One region of the Paenibacillus sp. genome, then DNA from elsewhere that is predicted to be linked to it. Evidence: riboswitches for the same ligand, from Rfam matches in the RefSeq annotation. Region 1 holds a riboswitch; the other holds the start of a gene.

Region 1 (4,209 bases):
TCGAAATCGATGTCCCGAAGCACGGCGGCGCCGTCGTAGCTTTTGGCGACGTTCGTTACGCGAATCATGAGCCGGACCCTCCCATCGCGTTCTTATGCCGAACGAGCAAATACAAGAAGAACGGCGCGCCGAGGAACGCCGTGACGACGCCGAGCGGAATTTCCGTCGGCGAGAGCGCCGTGCGGGCGAGCGTATCGGCCCACACGATGAAGATCGCGCCGCCGATCGCGGACAGCGGCACGATGACGCGATAATCCGGTCCGAACAGCAGCCGGATCATGTGCGGGATGACGAGGCCGACGAAGCCGATGACCCCGGTCACCGACACGGCCGCGGCCGTCATGAGCGTCGACGCCGACAGAACGATCCAGCGGGTCCGTTCGACGCGGACGCCGAGGTGCGCCGCGCTCCGCTCGCCGAGCTCGAACAAATTGAGCGTCCGCGCATACCCGCACAGCACCGCGACGCCGAACAGCATGTACGGCGCCACGAGAGCGGCGTAGCGCCAGCCGCGCAAAGACAAGCTGCCCATCAGCCAAAACACGATCTGATTGATGACGTCGTCCGACAGCGACACCATGAACGACACGAGCGCGCCGAGGAAGGCGCTGACGACGACGCCGGCCAAGATGAGCGTCTCCCGCCGCATCCCGCCGTCCACCCGGGACAGCAGGTAAACGACGCACAGCGTCGCCATGCCGGTGCAGAACGCGACGACGGGCACCGTCCCGAACCCGAAGGCAAACTGCGCGTTCACAAGAATGAGGAACGCCGCGCCGACCGACGCGCCCGAGGCGACGCCGAGCGTGAACGGATCGGCGAGCGGGTTGCGCAGCACGCCTTGAAAGCCCGCGCCGGCGGTCGCGAGCGCCGCTCCGACGACGATGCCGAGCACGATGCGCGGCAGGCGCACCTGCAGCACGATTTGCTCGTGCGCGACGGACCAATCCGGCTGCACGAATTCGCCGAGCCACGGCAGCGCATGCGTCAGGATGCGCCACACCGTGCCGAGCGACAGGCTCGCCGAGCCGACCGAAACGCTTGCGACAACGGACAGAAGGAGGAGCGCAATTCCCGCTCCTCCCCATAAAGTCAGCTTCCGCCGCATAATTATTTCGTAAACTTCTCCGGATAGATCGCCTTCGCCACTTGGACGAGCGCATCCGTAATCCGCGGTCCCGGACGGGAAATCAAGCTGTCGTCGATGCCGATCACCTGACCGCTCGCCATCGCGTCGATTTTATCCCAGCCCGAACGGCCTTTGATGATGTCTTCCAAGCCTTCCACGCCCGCGCCGTACAAGATCACCTGCGGGTTCGCTTCAATGATTTTCTCTTCGCTGATTTCGTACCAGCCTTCTTGATCCGCGACGTTGATCGCGCCCGCTTCGGTCAGCAGCTCGTCCATGAACTCGCCCTTGCCGACCGTCCAGCCCGGAGAAAACTCGATGTACACCTTCTTCTTGTCCGCGTCGGCGATGCCCGCCACCGCATCGGCGACGAGCTGGCGATCCGCTTCCATCTTCGCCGCGACCGCTTCCGCTTCCGCGTTCTTGTTGACGATACGGCCGATTTCGCGCACGTGCGCGATCGCTTCGTCCAGCGTGTTCGTCTCGAACGCATATACCGTCAGGCCGAGCGCCCGCAGCTCTTCGATCGTCTTCGTGCTCATCGTCCAGCCCGCGACGACGAGGTCCGGCTCCAGCTCGAGAATGGCTTCCACGTCCGCCGTCAGACCCCCGACCTTCGGGAGGTTCGCCGTTTCCGCCGGATAGTCGGAATACTTGTCCGTGCCGACGACGCTCGCGCCCGCGCCGACCGCGAACAGCACTTCCGTCTCGCTCGGAGCGATCGACACGATTTTCTCCGGCGCCTTCTCGAACGTCAGCTCCGTGCCCGACGCGTCCGTCACCGTCAGCGGGTACGCCGTCGCCTCGGCCGCCTGCGCCTCTTCCTGCTCGGCAGGCTCCTCCGCCGCCGGAGCTTCCGCCGCCGGCGCTTCCTGCGCCGCAGGCGTCTCTTCCGCGGAAGGAGCCTGCGCTCCGCCGCCGCACGCCGCCGTAAAGACCGCTAGAACTACCGCCAACAACCAAACCAGATAACGCCTCATCATTCCGTCAACCTCTCCTGAAACTGAATTTATGAGAGAGTACTCCGCTTGCATGCTCGCGTGACAAACAAAAAAGCCCCCGTTTCGAAAGAAACGGAGGCGTCAGCGCAACGTGTGCATCAGGGGGTACGCGACCGGCCTTGCCGGGCGCCCTGTACGTCGAGCCGCATCCTTTTCCTCGAAGGATTTGTCAGCTTCGCTCTTAGGCAGGTCTCCTGACTCATGGGTTGCATGACGCGCCTCGCCTTCCCATCCCGGTATGCGGAACAGTGGCCTATCGAGGGCATCCCCATTTACAGTGGCGGGACCGCGCCGGATTCGCACCGGCTTCCCTTTTCACCTTCCCCGCTTCGTCGCGGGTCAGGACCTAAGAACGTCAATCGGGCAATTCAATTGGGTGTTGCTCTTCTCATAAAGACGATTATAGGAAAAATGGACGCGCGTGACAACCCATACTTCGATAACGTTCGACAGCCCCGTCGCGCGGACGGGGCTGCAGGCGTCTTATATTCCGTTCTTTTTACACTCGCCCCGCGGCTTGCAGCGTCGCGACGAAGTTGCCGATGCGCTCGAGCGCCTCCGTCAAATTCGCGACCGACGTCGCGTACGAGCAGCGGAGGAACCCTTCGCCGCCTTTGCCGAACACGTGGCCCGGCACGGCCGCGACTTTCCCTTCGGCGAGCAGCCGCTGCGCGAATTCGTCGGAGCTGAGCCCGGTTTTCGCGATGGACGGGAACGCGTAGAACGCGCCCTGCGGCTCGTGAATGTCGAGGCCGATGTCGCGGAATCCTTTCACGACGAGACGGCGCCGCTGGTTGTACGATTCGATCATCCGCTCCATCTCTTCCATTCCGTTGCGGAGCGCTTCGATCGCGGCGAGCTGACCCATGACCGGCGCGCACATGACCGTGTATTGATGAATCTTCAGCATCGCGCCGATAATGTCCGGATGTCCGCACGCATAGCCCATGCGCCAGCCGGTCATCGCGAACGCCTTCGAGAAGCCGCTCACGAGAATCGTCCGGTCGCGCATGCCCGGCATCGACGCGAAGCTGACGTGCTTCACGCCGTACGACAGCTCGGCGTAAATTTCGTCCGATATGACGATCAGATCGTGCTCTTCTACAAGCTTCGCGATCGGCTCCCAATCCTCGCGCGTCATGACGGCGCCCGTCGGATTGCTCGGGTAGCTCAAAATCAGCACCTTGGAGCGCGGCGTGATCGCGGCGCGCAGCGATTCGGGACGCAGCTTGAATTGATCCTTCGCGAACGTCTCGATGCCGACCGGCACCCCGCCGCCGATCGCCGTAATCGGCGAATACGAGACGTAGGACGGCTCCGGCACGAGCACTTCGTCGCCCGGCGACACGAGCGCCCGCAGCGCGAGGTCGATCGCTTCGCTGCCGCCGACCGTCACTAGCACTTCGTTGCTGGGCTCGTACGTCACGTCGAACCGGTTGTGCAGGTACGACGCGATTTCCTCGCGCAGCTCCGGCAATCCGGCGTTATGCGTGTACGTCGTGCGTCCCTGCTCGAGGCCGTTCACGGCCGCGTCGCGGAACCGCCACGGCGTCACGAAATCGGGCTCCCCGACGCCGAGCGAAATAATGTCTTTGCTGCCGCTGACCAGGTCGAAAAATTTGCGAATCCCGGAAGGCGGAATCGATTTCACGAAAGGAGTCAAATAGCGTTGCATCGTGCGCGCACCTTCTCTCGAATGTTACGGAGACACAACCATTCGATGATCGCCTTCGCGATCCTCGAATATGATGCCGTCCTGTTTGTATTTTTTCAATATAAAAAACGTCTTCGTGGACAATACCCGCTCGAGCGTAGACAACTTGTTCGATACGAACGAGGCGATTTCGCGCAGGCTCTTGCCCTCGATCTCCACCTGCAGGTCGTACGCGCCGCTCATCAGGTACACGCTTTTCACTTCGGGGTACAAATAAATGCGCTCCGCGATCGCGTCGAAGCCGTGTCCGCGCTCCGGCGTAATTTGGACCTCGATGAGCGCCGTCACTTTCTCTTGATCGACCTTCGCCCAGTTGACGACCGTCGCGTATTTCACGATGACGTTATTGTCTTCCATTTCGCGGA
Region 2 (4,209 bases), on a different contig from region 1:
GCCGTCGGCGCGACCGCGAACATCCACGCGTTGCGCACGCCGTGCGCCGCCACGTCCGCTTTCAGCGCCTGCCAGTGCGCGCCCTCGTAGCCGCGGCGGTCGAAGTATTCGCCCGTCTGCCACTCGCTGCCTTCGAACACGCTGTACGCGCCTTTCTCCTTAGCGATCTCGTACGACGCTTTGATCGCGCAGTAGCCGATCCACTCGTACAGCTCGTCGGCGGTCGCGAGATGCTCCTCGGACTCCCACGCGATGCCCGCCTCCGCGAGGAACTGATGGTAGCCGCTCGTGCCGAGGCCGACGGCGCGGTATTTTTTGTTCGTCCGCTCCGCCTGCGGCACCGGGTATTCGTTCAGGTCGATGACGTTGTCCATCATGCGCATCTGCAGCGAGACGACGCGCTCGATGTCCTCCTTCGTTTTCACCCGGCCGAGGTTGAGCGACGACAGGTTGCACACGACGAAGTCGCCGGCTTTCGCTTTCGTCGTAATGATGCCGTCCTCGTGCACCGTTTGGATAAGCTCCGTCGGCGACATGTTCTGCGCGATTTCCGTGCACAGGTTCGAGCAGTAAATCATGCCCGCGTGCTTGTTCGGATTGGCGCGGTTGACCGTGTCGCGGTAGAAGACGAACGGCGTGCCCGTTTCGAAGGCGCTCGCGAGGATGCGCTTCATGATCTCGACGGCCGGCAGCTCGTCGCGGGACAGCGTCGGATGCTCGACGCACGCTTGATAGCGGCGCTCCCACTCTTCGCCCCAGCTATCCTCGAGCGAGAAGCCGAGCTTCGTCCGCACCTCGTGCGGGTCGAACAAATACCACGTGTCCCGGCTTTGGACGCGGCGCATGAACTCGTCCGGGATGCAGACGCCCGGGAAAATGTCGTGCGCCTTCATCCGGTCGTCGCCGTTGTTCGTTTTCAGATTAAGGAAATCGAGAATATCCTTATGCCACACGTCGAGATAAATCGCGACGGCGCCGGATCTGACGCCGAGCTGGTCGACCGCGAGCGCGGTGTTGTTGTAGTTTTTGATCCACGGCACGACGCCGCCCGCGGCGCCTTTGTGACCGCGGATGTCCGAGCCTCGGCTGCGGATTTTGCCGACGTAGATGCCCATGCCGCCGCCGTGCTTCGACACCTGCGCGAAGCTCGCGTTCACGTTGTAGATGCCCCACAGATCGTCCGGCGCCGTGTCGATGAAGCAGCTCGACAGCTGGTGCTTCGGCTTGCGCGCGTTCGCGAGCGTCGGCGTCGCCACCGTCATTTCGAGCTTCGAGAGCGCGTCGTAAAACTGCTTCGCGTAATGGAGGCGTTGCGAAGGCTGCTCGTTGCTCGCAAGATGCATCGCGACGCCCATGAACAGCTCCTGCGGCAGCTCGAGCGTTTCTTTGTCGCGGCCGCGGATGAGGTACCGGTCGGCGAGCGTTTGCAGACCGATGTAGGTGAACAGGAAGTCGCGCTCCGGCTTCAGGTACGCCTGCAGCTCGTCGATTTGCTCTTCGGTGTAGCTTTCAAGGATATAAGCGCCGTACAAATTTTCGCGGGTAAGCCGCTCGATCAGCTTGCGGAAGCTGCCCGGCTCCCCGTAGCCGAACGATTCGTAGCCGCGATGAATGCCGGCTTCTTTGTACAGATCGTAAATGAGGAGCCTGGCGGCGACGTACTGCCAGTCCGGCTCGTCGACGCTCGTTTTCTCGACCGCCGTGCGGATGAGCAGGCGCTGAATTTCTTTCGTCGTCATCCCTTGGCGGAACAGCGGCAGCAGCGCCTGCTCGAGCTCGAGCGGGTCGCAGGACGGGTACGCTTCGCAGGCGAAGTCGATCACTCTTTTCAATTTGGCGAACACGAGCTCTTCGCGTTGTCCGTTGCGTTTTACGATTTCCATAGGGTGGAATGCCTCCTGTGCATATGTAGTAGATTCGCGGATTCGCGAGAAATAAAAAAAAAGCATTGCCTCCTCTGCAGAGAAAGCAATGCGATGATTTGCGCGAAAACTAGCACGAAGGGCGTACGGCTCCGCACACGTCAAGTACGAACGGCGAGCCGCGCCGCGCAAACACCTCCCTATCTCCCGTAGGTTCCACAGTGTTCACGAACGAGGCAGGTCTCCTGGCTTGCGGACTCGAACGCTGCGCAGCGACGCCTTCCCACCCTTCTTAAGGGCAGTGGCTTCTTGCACGCTTGCAGCTCGTCCGTTACAGTGGCGGGACCGCGCCGGCTTCACACCGGTCTTCCCTATTAAGTCCTACTCTCGTAGGACACCCCATTCGCACAATATGTAGTTGTGATAGACGTACTATAATACAAGATATTGAGAGTTGTCAAATCTTGTCGCTCATGTCGTTTCGATCCGGACGCGGCTGCCCGCGCCGAGCGGGTCCGCCGGCGTCACGATCAGCTTGCGCGGCAGGCGCGCTTGCAGCTCCGGCACGTGCGAAATGACGCCGACCGCGAGCCGCTCGAGGTGCAGCTTCTCGAGCGCCGACACGACGTTGTCGAGCAGCTCGGGATCGAGCGTGCCGAATCCTTCGTCGAGGAAGAAAAACTCGAGCGGGTATTTGCCGCTCAGCTGAATTTGCGCCGAAAGGGCGAGCGCGAGGGCGAGCGACGTCAGGAACGTCTCGCCGCCGGACAGCGTCGAAACGGAGCGGCGCAGGCCGCCGTTCGCGTCGTCGCGGATGACGAAGCCGCCGCTCGAGTCGAGCTCGATCGCGTATCGGCCGCGCGTCAGCCGCCCGAGCCGCTCGGAAGCGGCGCGGGTGACGCCGAGCAGCTGCTCCTCGGCGAGAAACTCGACGAACGCGTTGCCGCGGAACACCGTCTGCAGCTTCGCGAGCTGCTGCTGGAGCGCGGCCGCCTCTTCGTACCGCCGCGTCAGGCGCAGCCATTGCTCATGCTTCGCCCGCAGCTCCTCCACGGCGCGCTCCGCTTTGGCACGCTGCGCGAGCGCTTCCTCGCGCAGCGCCTTCGCCTCCAGCAGCCGGCGCTCGGCCTCGGCCCACTGCTCCTCCGTCAGCGTGCGGCCGGCGAGGCGCGCTTCCGCCGCCCCGCGGCGGGCCGACGCCGACGCGAGCTCCTCTTTGTAGGCGGCCGCTTCGCGCGCGAGCGCCTCGCGCCGCTCCGGCGGCAGCGCCGCCGCCCGCACCGCGTCCGCGCCATCGAAGACGCTCGCTTCGAGCGCCTCGGCCCAGCGGCGGTCGGCCCGCTCCCGGGCGTCCGCCGCGGCCTTCACCGCCTCCTCGGCGGCAGCGAGCCGCTTGCCCGCGGCGTCCGCGGCGGCGCGCGCCGCTTCTTCCGCCGCGCGCGCCGCCTGCGCGTCCGCCCGCCAGCGCTCGAGCTCGGCCGCGAGCTTCGCGGACAGCGCGGACGGCGATTCCGCGGCGCCGCCGGTCAGCGCGGCGATGTCCGCGCGCCGCTCCGCGATTCGGCGCTCCGCGGCCGCCGCCTCCGCCTCCAGCGAGGCGAACCGGCGCTCCGCGTCGGCGAGCCCCTGCTGCAGCTTCTCGATGTCCGCTGCGTTGCTCTCGAGGTACGGCTCGCTCTTCGTAAGCCGCTGCTGCAGCTCCTCCGCGTGCCGCTCCTTGCGCTCCAGCGCCGCGAGCGCTTCGGCGAACGTCTCCGCCGGCCACTCCGGGTACGCCTCGCGCCAGCGCAGCGCCGCTTCGGCCGCCGCGCGCTCCGCCTGCTCCGCCTTCGCCTCCGCCGCCTTCGCGACAGAGACGGCGGCGGCGAGCGCCGCCCGCTCGTCCCGCAGCCGGCCGCGCAGCGCCTCGAGCCGCTCCAGCCGCTGCCGCAGCTCCGGCAGGACGGCCGCGAGGCTCGCTGTGACGCGCTCGACGTCCGCGAGCGCCGCGCGGCCTTCCTCCTGTGCCGCGATCAGCCGCGCGGCGGCGCCGTCCCCGCCGGCCGCCGCTTCGGCGTACGCCGACGGCGCGTTCGGCAGCGCCGCGTCGAGGCGAACGAGCGCCTCCTGGACGCGCGCCGCCTCCTTGCGAGCGAGCGCCGCGCCTTCCCGCACCGTCTCGAGCTCGCGCTCAAGGCGCTCGGCTTCGGCGCTCGGCGCCTCCGGCGCGGGCTGCGCCGGCGCGGGATGGTCCGCGGACCCGCACACCGGGCACGGCTCGCCGTCCGCAAGCCGCTCCGCGAGCGCATGCGCCCACGCCCGCCATTCGCCGCCGGCCGCCGCCGTCCGCGCCGCTTGGATCGCGTCG

Evidence for each region. Region 1 has a riboswitch for cobalamin ahead of VE009_RS02485 (helical backbone metal receptor). Riboswitches for the same ligand answer to the same signal wherever they lie in the genome.
Region 2: another riboswitch for cobalamin. It lies ahead of VE009_RS07280 (ribonucleoside-diphosphate reductase subunit alpha); the one in region 1 lies ahead of VE009_RS02485 (helical backbone metal receptor).

Annotation. Positions count from the first base shown of each region.
Region 1 covers NZ_DASQNA010000007.1:308,409-312,617, forward strand. Annotated here, with positions in the region: gene VE009_RS02475 (heme ABC transporter ATP-binding protein) at 1-68, opposite strand, end outside; gene VE009_RS02480 (FecCD family ABC transporter permease) at 65-1,108, opposite strand; gene VE009_RS02485 (helical backbone metal receptor) at 1,111-2,112, opposite strand; cobalamin riboswitch at 2,298-2,495, opposite strand; gene VE009_RS02490 (aminotransferase class I/II-fold pyridoxal phosphate-dependent enzyme) at 2,630-3,805, opposite strand; gene VE009_RS02495 (Lrp/AsnC family transcriptional regulator) at 3,830-4,209, opposite strand, start outside.
Region 2 covers NZ_DASQNA010000015.1:28,889-33,097, forward strand. Annotated here, with positions in the region: gene VE009_RS07280 (ribonucleoside-diphosphate reductase subunit alpha) at 1-1,883, opposite strand, end outside; cobalamin riboswitch at 2,081-2,279, opposite strand; gene VE009_RS07285 (SMC family ATPase) at 2,334-4,209, opposite strand, start outside.